DNA from 2 places in the Cupriavidus sp. 05N40 genome. Region 1 is predicted to be linked to the other one. Evidence: riboswitches for the same ligand, from Rfam matches in the RefSeq annotation. Region 1 holds a riboswitch; the other holds the start of a gene.
What was found. A riboswitch is a leader RNA that binds a small molecule or an ion and turns the genes downstream of it on or off. The one in region 1 is predicted to bind cobalamin.

Region 2: another riboswitch for cobalamin. It lies ahead of AC1DO7_RS20640 (TonB-dependent receptor plug domain-containing protein); the one in region 1 lies ahead of AC1DO7_RS27480 (TonB-dependent receptor).

What each region holds. Positions count from the first base shown of each region.
Region 1 is NZ_JBFTND010000140.1:5,427-13,191, reverse strand. It holds gene AC1DO7_RS27495 (Bug family tripartite tricarboxylate transporter substrate binding protein) at 1-835, shown strand, start outside; gene AC1DO7_RS27490 (HoxN/HupN/NixA family nickel/cobalt transporter) at 931-1,989, opposite strand; gene AC1DO7_RS27485 (PepSY domain-containing protein) at 2,019-3,539, opposite strand; gene AC1DO7_RS27480 (TonB-dependent receptor) at 3,551-5,803, opposite strand; cobalamin riboswitch at 5,929-6,186, opposite strand; partial or broken gene AC1DO7_RS27475 (methyl-accepting chemotaxis protein) at 6,478-7,765, shown strand, end outside.
Region 2 is NZ_JBFTND010000087.1:16,653-24,417, forward strand. It holds gene AC1DO7_RS20630 (ABC transporter ATP-binding protein) at 1-683, opposite strand, end outside; gene AC1DO7_RS20635 (FecCD family ABC transporter permease) at 689-1,687, opposite strand; gene AC1DO7_RS20640 (TonB-dependent receptor plug domain-containing protein) at 1,703-3,643, opposite strand; cobalamin riboswitch at 3,726-3,971, opposite strand; gene AC1DO7_RS20645 (hypothetical protein) at 4,191-4,535, shown strand; gene AC1DO7_RS20650 (cell division protein ZapA) at 4,532-4,873, shown strand; RNA gene ssrS (6S RNA) at 5,185-5,391, shown strand; gene AC1DO7_RS20660 (hypothetical protein) at 5,409-5,606, opposite strand; gene AC1DO7_RS20665 (EVE domain-containing protein) at 5,648-6,142, shown strand; partial or broken gene AC1DO7_RS20670 (sulfite exporter TauE/SafE family protein) at 6,294-7,104, shown strand; gene AC1DO7_RS20675 (SIMPL domain-containing protein) at 7,215-7,765, shown strand, end outside.

The DNA of each region.
Region 1 (7,765 bases):
CGACACGGTCGGCCGCATGCTGGCGCAGAAGCTGGCCGAGCAGACCGGGCAGAGCTTCATCGTCGACAACCGCCCCGGCGGCCAGGGGATCATCGGCGCCGATGCGGTTGCCAAGGGGGCAGCCGACGGCTATACGCTGCTGTTCAGCGCCTCCACCTTCACCACCACGCCGATGACGCTGAAGTCGTCGCCCTACGACGTAACGCGCGACTTCACGCCCGTTGCGCTGGTGGGCAAAGGCCCGCTGGCGGTGTCCGTCAATCGCAAGCTGCCCATCAACAACATCAAGGAGCTGATTGCCTATGCCCAGGCGCATCCGGGCAAGATGTCGTTTGCCATCGGCTCGCAGGCCTCCGCCGGCCACCTGTCGACGGAGATGCTCAAGCGCGCGGGCAAGATCGACTACCTGGTGGTGCCGTACAAGGGCTCTGCGCCGGCCTACCAGGACCTGATCGGCGGTGCCATCGACGGCTTCATCGATCCCGTGCTCGGCGCCCTGACATACCATAAGAGCGGCATGGTGCGCGTGGTCGCGGTGACCTCGAAGGACCGCCTGCCATCCATGCCCGACGTGCCTACCGTCGGCGAGACCGTGCCTGGCTACGAGTTTTACTCGTGGTACGGTCTGTGGGGGCCGGCCAAGCTGCCGGCGGAGGTGACCAGGCGGCTCAATGCCGAGGTCAACAAGGCGCTGTCTTCCGACCTGCGCGCCAGACTGGCAGAGCAGGGCTACCTGCTGTCGCCCGGGACGCCCGAGGATTTCGCGCGCTTCGAGAAGGAAGACATGGCCCGCTCCGCCAAGATCGTGGCGGAGGCGAAGATTCGCGCGGAATAGGGCGGACTTCGGCCCCAACTTCCGCCCCGGCTTCGGCGCCGACTTCGGTGCCGACGTCGGGGCGGACTTCGGGGCGGGATCGCGCCTGGCCGGTCTCACCCCATCCGCACCTCGATCTCGTCGTACCGGCGTACCCGGTACACCACCATCGACACCAGCCAGCTCAGCACGAACACGCCGATGATCACGTAGCCGAGCATGCCGAAGTGCGCGTTCAGCTCGCCAACCACGTCCCACAGGCCGCCTTCCAGGCCAAGCTTGTCGGCGATCAGGCCGAGCGCCTCGATGCCGCCGATCACCACCGCCACCACCACCGACACCAGCGTGATGGTCATGTTGTAGTAGAGCTTGCGGATCGGCTTGGTGAAGGCCCAGCCGTAGGCGCCGAGCATCAGGATGCCGTCGGTGGTGTCCACCAGCGACATGCCCGCCGTAAACAGCGCGGGGAACACCATGATGGTCCAGAACGGCACGCCCTTGGCGGCCTCCGCGGCGGACAGGCCGAACAGGGCCACTTCGGTCGCGGTGTCGAAGCCGAGGCCGAACAGCAGGCCCATGGGAAACAGGTGCCAGCTGCGGCTGGCAAGGCGGAACAGCGGGCGGAACAGCCGCGCAAGGAAGCCGCGGTTGTTGAGCAGCAGGTCCAGGTCTTGCTCCTTGAGCGCTTCGCCGCGCCTGACGGCGCGGAAGGCGCGCCACACCGAGATCAGGATCAGCAGGTTGAAGAAGGCCAGCAGGAACAGGAACAGTGCCGACACGCTGGTGCCGATCATGCCGCCCACGGCCTTCATGTCGGCGAAGCGGGTCTGCAGCGCGGCGGCGGCCACGGCGATGCCGATCGACATCAGCGTGACCACGGTGGAGTGCCCGAGCGAAAAGAAGAAGCCGACCGCGACCGGACGCTTGCCTTCCTGCATCAGCTTGCGCGTGACGTTGTCGATGGCGGCGATATGGTCGGCGTCCACGGCGTGGCGCAGTCCCAGCGAGTAGGCGAGCACGGCCGAGGCCAGCAGCATGGGGTGGTCGCGGAAGGCGGCCAGCGCCCAGATCCAGGCGCCGACATTGGCGGCGATCAGGAAGGCGTACAAGGCGATGACCTTGCGCCGTACGTCGGCGTGCTGGTCGTTGAAGATGCTGGCGAGGAAGCGGAGCATGGTCGGTTCTGTGATCTAGTGCGAATCGGTCAGCGTTGTGTCCCGGCGCGGCGACGGGGGCGGAACAGGCGCCGCCAGCCTATCACCACGCCGCTGACGGAGATGAGGAGCCCGGCGGCGGACAGCGCCCACACGGCAATGTCCCACGCGGGCCGGTGCCGCAGCAGCCAGCCCAGGTCCCAGCTGTGCGCCGCGTTGAACAGCCAGCGGTAGGCGCGCCGGCTGCCGTCGCTGCGGCCGAGCAGGCTGCCGTTGGTGGCGTCGAGATAGGCCCAGGTGGCGGCGGCGTCGTCGAAGCGTACCCGCAGCACGGGCAGCTTGCGCGGCTGGTGATGGCTGTACCAGTAGTCGTCCGGCTGCGTCAGCAGTTCGCTCCCGGCGATGCCGGCCCCGGGCACCAGGCTGGCGGCAGCTGCGGTGAGCCGCTCGCCGGTTGGCGCGAGCGCGGCGCCGGTATCGGCGCGATAGGCGAGGCCGTCCTGCGCCGCGGTCGCCACCAGCAGCACCGGCTGGCCTGCCTGCCACGTCATGCGGATTTCGCGCGGTCGCCCGGCGGCGCGCAACTGGCTGGCCAGCGCGCTGCCGTCCAGATCGGCAAAGCGCGGCAAGGTCTGTCCCGCATAGCGCTCGAGCGCGGCCTGGTCGAAATTCCGCCCCGGGAACCACTGGTTGGGGTTGACCGAGAGCCAGCCGCTGGCCAGCCATGCCAGCAGGAACAGCGCGCCGCCCAGCCCGGCGACATGGTGCCAGGCCATCCAGCCGTGGTAGGGCGAGGTGCCGCCCGCGCTGCCATGCGCAAAGCGGCGCTGCACGCGCAGCCGCAGCCAGCCGATCCAGATGCCGCTCACCGCCACGGCCATGCACACGCCGGAGGTCCACAGCACCACCTGCCGCCACAGCGGGGGATCGGCGCGCACCGGCGTGAAGTACAGCCAGTGCGGCACCGCGCCCAGCCAGTTCCAGAAGCGCTCGGCGCGCCTGGTGTCGCGCATGACTTCGCCGGTGCGCGCGGACACGTACAGTTCGGTGCCGGCATCGTCGTCCAGCGCGATGCGGTGCAGCGGGCGCCAGGCGTTCAGGCCGTTGGGCACGGTCCACTGGTCGCGCTCGGCGGTCTCGACCCAGCGTGCCTTGCCCACACGGGCGAAGCGCGCGGCGATGTCCTGCGCGGTGGCGGCATCCACCTGCCCGATGGGCGCGCCGTCGCGCGCGGAGACCGTGTGCGGCGTGCCGCGCCAGTCGACCATGCGGTAGACCGGCTGGGTGCCCATCATCTCCAGGCGCAGGCTGCGCGGGAAGCGCTCCAGGCCGGCGCTGGCCATGGCGGCGGCCGGCGTGACCCGCACCGCGGGCAGGTCCAGCGGCGGCAGGCCGGCGAGGCGTTCTGCATCGGTCAGCGCGGGAAAGGCCACGTACATCATGACCAGGCCCGAGAGAAACCACATCGCGATCAGCAGGCAGCCGGCGATGCCGGCCCAGCGGTGGATCAGGTAGAGCCAGCGTCGCGTGAAGCGCCAGCCGCGCTCCCGCCAGGACCCCGGGCGGCGCATCGTGGCCATGCCTAGAAGTAGAAGTTGGCCGACAACTCTGCCGCGCGCGGCCGCCCCAGCAGCCACTGCCCGCCGCTGTTGCCGGAGGTCTCGGCGTAGTTGCGGTTGAACAGGTTGTACACGCGCAGCGCCAGCGCCGTCTTGCGCGACACGCGCCACTGCAGCGAGGCGTCCACCACGGTGTACGAGGGCATGGCCGTGGTGTTGGCGTTGTTGGTATAGCGCCGGCCCACATAGCGCAGGCCGCTGCCCACCTGCCACTGCGGCGCGAAGGCCCAGGTCAGCCACAGGTTGGCCGCCTGCTGCGGCACGCCAGTCGGCACATTGCCGTTGCGCGAGACCAGCGCGCCGTTCACGCTTTCGGCGAAATCGTCATAGCGCGCGCGCAGCACGGTGCCGTTGGCGTCCACGCGCAGGCCGCGCATGAGTTCGATGCTGAGGGAGGCTTCCAGCCCGCGCGAGGACTGCTCGCCTACCTGCACCGTCAGCGCCGGGTTGCTGGCGTCGCGCGTGAGCAGGTTCTTCTTCACGATCTGGTACGCGGCGAAGGTCCATTCGCCGCGCTGGTCCCAGAACGATTGCTTGATGCCGGCCTCGATCTGCCGGCCGGTGGCGAGCTTGAAGTCCTTCTGCGCGTCCGAGGTGGTGATCAGCGCGCCGAGCGGATCGGTGGCGGTGGCGTACTGCGCGTAGACCGACAGCTTCGGCGTGAGCTCGTAGACCGTGCCGGCGCGCCACGTCACGTTGTTGAAGTTGCGGGTCCAGTCGTCGCCAGTGAGCAGGTTGCCGCGCTCGAGCTGGGCATGGTCGAAGCGCACGCCGCCTATCACCGACCACTGCTGCGTGAGCTTGAGGCGGTCCTCGCCGAACAGGGCGGCTTGCGTGGTGTGGGTGCGGTAGCGCGGCGAAGTGACCACCCCCGGCGGGCTGAAGAACTGGCCCGGATCGAACTGATAGGCGTTGACGGTGGACGTGCCGCCGTAGGGCGAGTTGTTGCTGTGGGTGAAGTTGATGCGGTTGACGTCGAAGCCCACCGTGGCGGTGTTGGCCATGCCGAACAGCTGCCCGTCGATCTTCAGGTCGGCGCGGTCGCCTACCTGTTCCTGGTCGTGCAGGATTTCCAGGTAGTCGGTGCGGCGCACCTGGCCGGAGGCGGGGAGGAAGGTGTAGGACTCGGCATCGCGCCAGTGGCGCTGGCTGGTGAGGTAGTAGAACTGGTTGCGCACGGTCACGCGTTCGTTCGGCTGCCATTGCGCGGCCAGGCGCGTCCAGCGGTCGCGGTAGGTGATCTCGCTGTCGCCCACGTTGTAGTTCTTCGTGCGCAGCGACGTATCCAGGCTGCCGTTGACCAGCGGCGTACCGAAATAGCGCATCGGGTGCTGGTCGCCGTCGTCATAGGACAGCGTGACATTGAACTCCGGCGAGACGTCGAGCCGCACCGCGGCGGATACGGCCACGTTGCGCGATTCGCCGCGTTCCACCCAGCCGGCGGAGCGTCCGTAGTTGACATTGAAGCGGTAGGAGAGGTTGTCGTTGACCGCGCCGCCGGTGTCGAAGGCCGCGCGCGCCGTCCGCTGGGTGCCGCCGGTGAGCTGCAGCTCGTTGGTGATCGGCGCGCGCATCGGCTTCTTGGGAATCACGTTGACCACGCCGCCGATGGCGCCCTCGCCATACATGACCGACGCCGCGCCGCGCAGCACCTCGATGCGGTCAACCGACCAGGTATCGAAGGGGAAGGTCACCGTGCCGGCCGCCACGTAGAGGCGCGTGCCGTCGTAGAGTTGCATCACCGAGCCCTGGCCCGAGAAGCCGCGCGCGGTCAGCGCGGTGCCGCCGTTGCCGGGGGCGCCGTTGGCGATGATGCCGGTGGCGCGGGACACGGCGTCGCTCACGGTCAGGTCGCCGCGCTCGCGGATCACCTCGCCGGGCAGCACCTCCACGCTGGCCGGGGTCTCGAGCGGCGTCAGTCCCAGCCGGCTGGCGGTACTGGCAGGTTCCGACAGCGACAGGCCGGGCAGCGCCGCCGCGCTGCTGATCACCACCGGCGGCAGCACGGCGGCGTCTTTCGGTGCCGGCTGCGCATGCGCGCGGCCGGGTGCTTCGGTGTCTTCGGCGGCCCGGGCGGCCTCCGCGCCGGCGCCGGCAAAGGCCCCCAGCGACAGTGCCAGCGCACAACCGCGGGCCAGCTTGCGGCGGGTGGGGGAAAACCGGGGCCGGACAGGGCCGGGCGGGGCGGTGCGGGTGAAACGGGAGCGCGCGGGCATGGACTTTCCATCGTGAGCCGCAGGCGACCCCGCCCGCGGCAATGAACGAACAAGCCACGGACGCGCGCGCAATGGCGCCGGGACGCATGCCCGGCAGCCTCACGCCTTGCCGCCCGTCCGCAGCCTCGGTGATCGTTCGCAAGGCCGGTATCCGGGCTCGCAGGGGGACGCACTGCCGCTTGGGCGCGTCCAGGGTGCCGCCTTCCCACGCGTTCCGACGCGCAGTGGCTGCCGCGGCCTGTGGGCCCGGCGTGACACCTTTCTACCTGCTGACCGTTGCGGGGGCAGCACAGGATTTGCCGCGCACATGGCGGCGCACCTGTTTCCCGTTTAACCCTCGCCGCGTGTCGCGCGGCGGGGGCACCTTCGAACCTGTTGCAATCCAATTGCAGGAGCAATGTGGAAAGCGACCGCGATTGTAACGGGATTTCTACTGTGCTTGCCTGGTGGCCTGGCCCTTCGTTGTGATCACGCACACCGGGGCGGTGGTGCACCGGGATGGCGATCTGCGGCGCGATTTTGGTGCTTTATGCGCCATTCCGTCCGCATCCTGGTGGCTTCTTGCGGAGATGCCGCACGCAGCGCTAAAGAAGACAAGGTGCGCTCCGATATCCGTGCATGCCGCGTGCCTTTTGCATCGCCGGCGCATGCCTGGATATAAAGCGAACCCTTCCATGAATCACCTGACCCTGCGAAAAAAGCTGTGGATCCCCCTCGTGCTGGCCTGGCTCGGCCTGCTGCTGCTGACCGTGACGCACGCCTTCCAGACCCGGCAACTGCAGATGGCGGACCGTCGCGGCGAACTGGCCAACGTGGTCGACATGTCGCTGTCGCTGGTGCGTGACTACGCCGAGCAGGCGCGCCTGGGCAAGATGACCGAAGACGAAGCCCGTGCCACCTGGACTACTGGTGGCCCAAGCCCGGCAGCGACCAGGCCAGCCCCAAGATCGGCTACGTGGCCCGCTACAAGCCGTGGGGCTGGGATCTCGTCGCCGGCACCTATATGGATGATGTGCAGGCACAGTTCCGCGCTTCCCTGTATCAGTCGCTTGGCCTGCTGGTGCTGCTCGGCATCGTGATCTCGGTGGTGGCCACGCTGCTGATCCGCAGCATCCAGCGCTCGGTCGGTGGCGAGCCCGCTGCGGCGGCGGCGCTGGCGCTGCGCATGGCCGGCGGCGACCTCACGGTGCGTGCCGACACCGCCCCGGATGACAATGCCAGCCTGATGTACGCCATCGGCCATATGCGCGACCAGCTTGCCGGCACGGTGGCGGGCATCCAGCAGTCGGCCGATTCCATCAGCGCCGCCGCGCAGCAGATCGCCGCCGGCAACACCGACCTGTCGAGCCGCACCGAGCAGCAGGCGGCCTCGCTGGAGCAGACCGCCGCCAGCATGGAGCAGATCACCGCCACCGTGCGCCAGAACGCCGACAACGCCGCCGAGGCCAGCCAGTACGTGGCCGATGCCGCGCAGATCGCGCAGCAGGGCGGCAGCGTGGTGAGCGAGYTCGTGGCCAAGATGCGCGGCATCACTGCCAGCTCGCGCAAGATCAACGACATCATCGGCGTGATCGACGGCATCGCCTTCCAGACCAATATCCTCGCGCTCAATGCAGCGGTGGAAGCCGCGCGTGCCGGCGAGCAGGGCCGCGGCTTCGCCGTGGTGGCCGGCGAGGTGCGCAACCTCGCGCAGCGCAGCGCGGGTGCCGCCAAGGAAATCAAGACCTTGATCGTGGAATCGGTGGGGCAGGTCGACAGCGGCTCCGCCCTGGTCGAGCAGGCCGGCCAGACCATGGCCGAGATCGTCAACGCGGTGGGCCGCGTGACCGCCATCATGGACGGCATCGCCTCGGCCACGGCCGAACAGCGCACCGGCATCGAGGAGGTCAACCGCGCGGTCTCGCAGATGGACCAGATGACGCAGCAGAACGCAGCGCTGGTGGAGCAGGCCAGCGCGGCCGC
Region 2 (7,765 bases), on a different contig from region 1:
AGGCCGTCCTCGGCCAGCAGTAGCGCGTGGGTGGCATAGCGCCGCGCCAGGTTGAGGTCGTGCAGGATCACCACCACGGCGTGGCGGCCGGCCCGCGCCAGGCCGGCCAGCGTGTCCAGCACCATGATCTGGTGGCGCAGGTCCAGGTGCGCGGCCGGCTCGTCGAGCAGCAGCAGCGGCGCCTGCTGCGCCAGCGTGGCGGCCAGCGAGACGCGCTGGCGTTCGCCGCCGGACAGGGTCAGCACGTCGCGCGCGGCCAGCGCATCGAGATCCAGCTCGCGCATCACCGCGGCGACCACGGCGTCGTCCTCGCGGCGTGCCCAGCCCCAGCCCGAGAGATGCGGGTGGCGGCCCACCGCGACCGCATCGCGCACGGTCATCGAGAAGGTATCGCTCACCGCCTGCGGCAGGTAGGCGCGCTGCAGCGCGAGCGCCGCCGGCGCGATCTCCGGCGGCGCGCGGCCGTCGAGCAGCACGGCACCGCCGTCGGGCTTGCGCAGCCCGGCCAGCACCGACATCAGCGTGGACTTGCCGACCCCGTTCGGGCCAACCACGCACCACAGCTCGCCGGCATGCACGGACAGGCTCAGGCCATCGAGCAGCGCGCGCGCGCCCGCCCGCAGCTGCAAGGCCTGCAGCGCCAGCGTGGGACAGTTCGAGGCAGGTTCGTTCCAGGTCGGCATGAGCGTCAGCGCGGCCTGCGCAGCAGCAAGAAGAGGAAGGTGGGCACGCCCAGCAGCGCCGTGATCACGCCCACCGGCAGCTGCGCCGGCGCGATCACCGTGCGCGCCACCAGGTCGGCCGCCATCAGCAGCGCGCCGCCCAGCAGGGCCGACGCGGGCAGCAGCAGGCGCTGGTCGTTGCCCCACGCCAGCCGCACCAGGTGCGGCACCACCAGGCCGACGAAGCCGATCGAGCCGGCCGCGGTGATGGCCACCGCGATCGCCACCGAGGACAGCACGAATACCGCCATGCGCACCGCGCCCACGCGCACGCCGAGCGCCTGCGCCACGGTCTCGCCCATCAGCATGGCGTTGAGCGAGCGGGCCAGCGGCATGACCAGCAGCACCGCCAGCACCAGCGCGCCCAGCACGAGGCCATAGCTGGCGGTGCCGCCGAGATCGCCGGTGAGCCAGAACAGCATGCCGCGCAGGCGCGCCTCGGGCGCCACGCTCAGGATCAGCGTGATCAGCGCGCCCCAGCCAGCGGCCAGGATCACGCCGGTCAGCAACAGGCGCGAGCCCGCCTCGTGATGGCCGCCCTGTACCTGCGGATGCAACAGGTCGCGCCGCGCCAGCGTGGCCACCAGCACCATCGAGAACAGCGCGCCGCCGGCGGCGCCGGCCTGCACCGTCCACAGCGGCCACGTCATCAGCATGGCGCCCAGCGCGCCGGTGGCCGCGCCGCCGGACACGCCCAGCACATAGGGTTCGGCCAGCGGATTGCGCAGCAGCACCTGCATCAGGGCGCCGGTGAGAGCCAGCAGGCCGCCACAGGCGAAAGCCGCCGCCGCGCGCGGCAGGCGCAGCTCGCGCACGATGGCGCTGGCGGTATCGGTGCTGCCGCCGGCCAGCGCACCCCACACCTGGGCGCCGCTGAGCGACACGCTGCCCACTGCCAGCGACAGCAGGAACACCGCCACGCCGGCGGCGGCGAGCATCAGCCAGACGGCAAGCGCGCGCCGCATCTCAGGCCGCCGCCATCAGCGCTGGCGCCATCCCAGCGTGATAAAGCCGGCGCGCCCCTGCGTGTTGTACGGGTAGGCGAGCTGGTAGTTCTTGTCGAACAGGTTTTCCACACGGGCGGCGACGAACCATTGCTTGTCGATGTTGTAGCGGGCATTGAGGTTGACGATACCGTATCCGCCCAGGGTGCGCGAGCCGCTGTCCATGCGCGCCGACGAAATGATCCACTCCCCGCCGAAGCGGAAGTCACCGAACTGGCGGCCCACGTCGAACGCGGCATGGCGGCGCGCGCGGCGCAGCAGCTGCGTATTGCTTTGCTCGTCCACCGGGTTCTGGAACGTCACGCTGGCGCCGACATCGGTGCCCATCAGCCTGGCGCGCCACGAGGCTTCGATGCCCTGCACCTTGGCCTTGTTGATATTCTGCGCCAGGAACAGGCCGTTGGGCTGCAGCGCCGAAGTGATCAGGTTGTCGTAGCGGGTCTGGAACGCGGTCACGCGCAGCAGGCCGGCGCTGTCGGTACTGTACTGCGCGCCCAGCTCGACCGACTTGGCACGCTCGGGGTTGATGCCGGGCTGGCCAAAGTTGGGAAAATAGAGCTCGTTGAAGGTGGGCGCGCGGAATGCGTTGCTGGCATTGGCAATCAGCTTGAACGCATCGGTCAGGTTATAGCCGTAGCCCGCGAAGTAGCTGGCCTGGCTGCCGAAGTCCGAGTAGTGATCGTTGCGCACATTGAGCTGCAGCTGGTGCTTGCCCAGGCGGCCATCGTAGCCGCCAAACACCGAGGCGATATTGCGCACGGGCGCGGTGTAGGCGCTGGAATCCAGTTCCTGCTGCGCGTACTCGGCGCCGAACAGCAGCGTATGCGTGGGCGCCAGTGCGTACTCGTTCTGCCAGGTGTACTGGCGGTTGCGCGTATTGAAGCGGCTGTCGAACAGGCCGTTCTTGGTGGTGTTGCTGCGGTCCTCGCTCTGCGCCACCTTGAAATGCGTACTCCAGTCCCGGCCCAGCTTGCCGTTAACGAAACCCGATACCGTGTACAGCTCGCTGTTCATCCACCAGACGTCGGTGGGCTTTCCCGTGGTGCTGTCGTAGGACAGCTTGCTCTTTGAATAGTAGGCCGTCACTCCCGCATCCCAGTCGCTGGTGAAGCGGTGCTTGACCTGGCCCGATACGCTCTTGTTGTCGTACGGGTTGTCGTTGGGATTGGCCTTGGGCTGCTGCTGGGTGTTGACCGACGAGAAGCCGTCGGTCTTGATGGCCGAGCCGGTGATATTGAACGAGGTATCGCCGATCTGGCCGCCGTAGCCCGCCGTGCCCTGCCGCGTATTGTTGCTGCCATACTCGATCTGCGCATTGGCCGCCGGGGGCTGCCCGGCGCCGCTCTTGGTAAAGATCTGCACCACGCCGCCAATGGCGTCCGAGCCGTAGAGCGCCGACACATTGCCCCGCACCACTTCGATATGGTCGATCTGGTCGGGCAGAATATTGGCCAGCTGGGCCGTGCCGCTGCTGACCGAGGAAACGCGCACGCCGTCGATCAGGATCAGCGTCTGGTTGGAGTTGGCGCCGCGCATGAACAGGCTGGTGTTGGCGCCAAGGCCGCCGTTGGTGGCGAACTCCACGCCGGCCTGCGAGCGCAGCAGCGTGCGCAGGTCCAGCGCCTGCGAATTGACGATGTCCTGCTGCGTCACCACGGTGGTGTGCGGCAGCGCCTCGGTCAGCGACTGGGCCGTGCGGGTGGCGGTGACCACTACCGGCGTCAGCTGCGCGGCGGCAGGCTGCGCCGCGGGTTCCGGCACGGGCTCCGGGGCGGACTGGGCATGGACAAGGCCGGGCGCGCCGGCGGCGAGCAAGGCAAGCAGCGCGACGGGCAAAGGCCGTAGGACAAGTGCGTGGGTGGACTGGCGGGACGCCGGCAATGCCGGGCGGCTCGACCTGGAAGACGATGAGCGCATGATGCGAAGAGGGAGAGAGCAGCCTGGTCCGTTCCCCCGCGGACCGTCTGGCGATGAAGCGCGCCACTGCTCCTGCGGAAAGTGGCGCACTCTCGTTCAGGCCGGTATCCGGGCTGGCGACACTGGTCCGACCGCCTTCCCGGACCTTGCGGTTCAGTGGCAGATGGGCCGGCCCTGCGATTCTTGCGATCGCGGTCGCTTACCGTTGCGGGGGCAGCACAGGTTGGCACGCCTGCGCCCTGGCGGCGCAGGCTGGCTCCCTGTTTCCCGTTGAACTGCAACCCTGTAGTGAACAGAACTGCGAGCACCTGGAACGTGCGCGAGTGTAGGCAGTTTCAAGGCGAGCGTCAATGACGCCCGCCGGCATCCCCCAAGCCAGGCGCAAACGCGCGGAAGCGGGCAGAAAATGGCCGCCACGGCGCCCGTTGGGCGACGTTGCGTGCAACTTCGGCGCGCTGGCCCGGTCACACCGGGCTGCTTTCGCCATCCGCCCGATAGCGCTTGGGCTAGAATCCCAAAACCCGAGACCCTAGATATGACAGGCTCCATGCTCAACGAACTCGAACAACTCGCCGCCAAGATCGGACGCGTGCTGCACCACGCCGACACCCTTGCCGCCGAGAACCAGCGCCTGCGCGAGGAGATCGAACGCCTGCAGGCCGAAGCCAGCCAGCTGCGCGGCGATCGCGAGGCCATGGCAGCCGACCGCGAGCTGCTCAATATCAAGATCGAGGAAGCGCAGCTGCGCATCCAGTCGATCCTCGACAAACTCCCCACCGCCAGCGACGCCCGCCAGCTCGACCTGCTGGGCGACGGCGACTCGGCCGGCCACGCGGCCAGCGCCCATACCGCTGACAGCGCCCACACCAAGGCACCCGGAGAAAACGCATGAGCAACAAGCAAGTCGAAGTCAACATCGCCGGCCAGTCCTACCGCTTCGCCATCGCGCCCGACAACGAGGCCGCGCTGCTCGAGGCCGTCGCCCTGGTAGACGACCAGATGACCCGCCTCAAGGGCGGCGTTTCCGCCAAGGGCGTGGAACGTGTCGCCGTGATGGCCGCGATCAGCATCGCCTCGGACCTGCTATCGCTCAAGCGCAAGCAGCAGGAAGACGGCACCATCCCGGTGGACGCCGTGCGCGCGCGTATCCGCGAGCTCAACGAACGCGCCGACGAGGCCCTGCGCCAGTACGCCCACGTGGGCACCAACGCGCCGGTCTCGCGTGGCTGAACGCGGGTTCGGGTGCGCGCCCGCATGGCGCGGTGCCCCGCACGGCACAGGTATTGCGGCAGGAACGCCACGATGTGCCCGAGGTGCCGCGCGCGCCGGCAAAATGTAACGACGCGCCAAGACGGGCTTGGTATGAAAAGCCCAGAGGTGTATAGTGGAGCCAAGTCGCGCAAAGCCACATAGTCGCGACACCTTAGGTCGGGTTATCGCGCCTGACCGCCGTTTTCATCCCATCCAAGTTAGAAACGGCAAACGTCTGACAGCCTGCGGAAGTATCTGGTCCGGCAGCAAAAAAAGTCAGACGTTTGACAGTTTCCCTGCCTGGTTCGTCAGGATCATATTCCTTGAACCGATAAGCATTTGTTGGTGCGGGACAATGCCGTGTGGGCGAGCGCGTCGCTTGGTTCATAGTCTTCGGACTCCCTGATTCAGTGATGTACCCAAAATACGGCTTCCGCAGCCACTCTGAACCTCACTTGGGTTCAGGATGCCGATCCAGCGGCCGAGGCGGGGACCCCTACAAAGGGCGGTGGTTTCAGACCACCGCCCTTTTCTTTTTGCGTTTCCTTTTTGCGCTCTCCTTGCGCGCGGGCTCGCGATGCCGCCACGCGGCGGCATGCATTTGCGCAGGGAGCTCCGGCGCGCGCGAGAACTGCCGGCGTGCCTGGTTTTCCGCATGATTTTCCGCATCGTTTCCCGCATGGTTTTCTTTTGGCCGGGCTTGCTGCACCATAGCGCTGTCGCCAACGCCACTCCGCCGTGAGCCACAAGCCAATGAGCCGATCCTCGCAAGCCACTGCCGCCGACCGGGCCCGCCAGTACTGGCTGATGAAATCGGAACCGGACGAGGCCAGCATCGATACCCTTGCCGAACGCGGCGCCTTGCCCTGGACCGGTGTGCGCAACTACCAGGCGCGCAATTTCATGCGCGACGCCATGCGCATCGGCGACGGCGTGCTGTTCTATCACTCCTCCTGCCCGCAGCCCGGCATCGCCGGCCTGGCCGAGGTCAGCTCGCAGCCCTACCCCGACCCCACCCAGTTCGACCCCAAGAGCGATTACTACGATGCCGCCGCCAAAGCCGACGCGCCGCGCTGGATGCTGGTGGATGTGCGCTACGTCTCCAAGAGCGCGCTGATCTCGCTGGCCGACCTGCGCGCGCACGAGGAACTCGCGGACATGGCCGTGCTACGCCGCGGCAACCGCCTGTCCATCACGCCGGTGACGCCTGCCGAATGGCGCTTCATCACCACGCGGCTGATGGGTTGAGCCGCGCACAGCTACACGCACCCCCAGCCCCCGGCATCACCCGGGCCACTCAGGTCACTCAGGTCACACCCGCCACACCGGCCGCGCCCCGGCGCTTCGACGCCAGCAACACCAAAAACATCAATAACACCAACAAGGTCGAATCCGCTTCATGAGCTTCTCCCTGATTCCCGGGCTGCTGCTGCTCGGTGCCTTTACTGGCTTCTGCGCCGGCCTGCTCGGCGTCGGTGGCGGCATGCTGATGGTGCCTTTCCTCACGCTGCTGTTCACGTACATGGCCTTCCCGCACGAGGCCATCGTCCATATGGCGATCGCCACCTCGATGGCGACCATCCTGTTTACCTCGCTGTCCTCCGTGCGCGCCCACCACAAGCGCGGCATGGTGCGCTGGGGGCTGGTGCTCGCGCTGGCGCCAGGCATCCTGGTCGGCGGCATGATCGGCGGCGGCAAGGTCTTTGCCGCGCTCAAGACGAGCTGGCTGTCGCTGCTGTTCGCGCTGTTCGTCGGCTTTTCGGCGTGGCAGATGCTGCGCAACCGCAAGCCGGCGCCACACCGCCAGCTGCCCGGCACGCCGGGCATGCTCGGCGCTGGCGGCGTGATCGGCTTTCTCTCCAGCCTCGTGGGTGCCGGCGGCGGCTTTGTCTCGGTGCCGTTCATGACCTGGTGCAACGTTCCCATCCACAATGCGGTGGCCACGTCGGCCGCGCTCGGCTTCCCGATCGCGGTGGCAAGCGTGATCGGCTATGTGTGGAGCGGCCTGGGCCAGGCCGGGCTGCCGCCGGGCTCGCTCGGCTATATCTACCTGCCCGCGCTGGCGGTGATCGCAGTGGCCAGCGTGCTGACCGCGCCGCTGGGCGCGCGCACCGCGCACAGCCTGGACGGCGCAGCTCAAGAAGGTCTTCGCCGGCCTGCTGTTCTGCCTCTCGGCCTATATGTTCTGGAAGGCCTGGCACGCGTTCTAGCACGGCGCAGCGGCCCGGCGGATACATGCAGATACAACGTTGGCCCCGCGTAGCGGAACGATCACCTGCGCCACGCGTCTGATACGCATCGTCTGAACGGGAGAAACTACATGAAACAACTGCTTGCCGCCACGCTGCTCGGTACCGCCGCCATGGTCGCATCCGCCCAGGGCGGTGTCCCGACCCACGATCCGGCGCCGGCCGGCGTGCTGGCGCTGGCCGCCCAGGCCGCCACCGACGTGCCCACCGACGTGGTCCACCTGACCCTTGCCGCCGAGCAGGAAGGCGCCGAGCCGGGTGCGATCTCCTCGGCACTGTCGGCCAAGGCAAAGCAGGTGATCGAGCAGGCCAGGCGCACTTCCGGCGTCCAGGCCGAATCGGGCGGCTTCTCCATCAACCCGTCGACCGACCGCAACGGCCGTATCAGCACCTGGCGCGGGCGCGCCGAGGTGATCCTGCAATCGCGCGATTTCACCGCCGTGTCCAAGCTCGCCGGCCAGCTTTCCAGCCAGATGCAGGTGCAGAGCATCGCCTTCTCGCTCTCGCGCGAAGCACGCCAGGCAGCCGAGGCCAAGCTGACCGAGCAGGCCGTGGCCTCGTTCCGCGGCAAGGCCGACGCCACCACCAAGCTGTTCGGCTACAGCAGCTATTCGATCCGCGA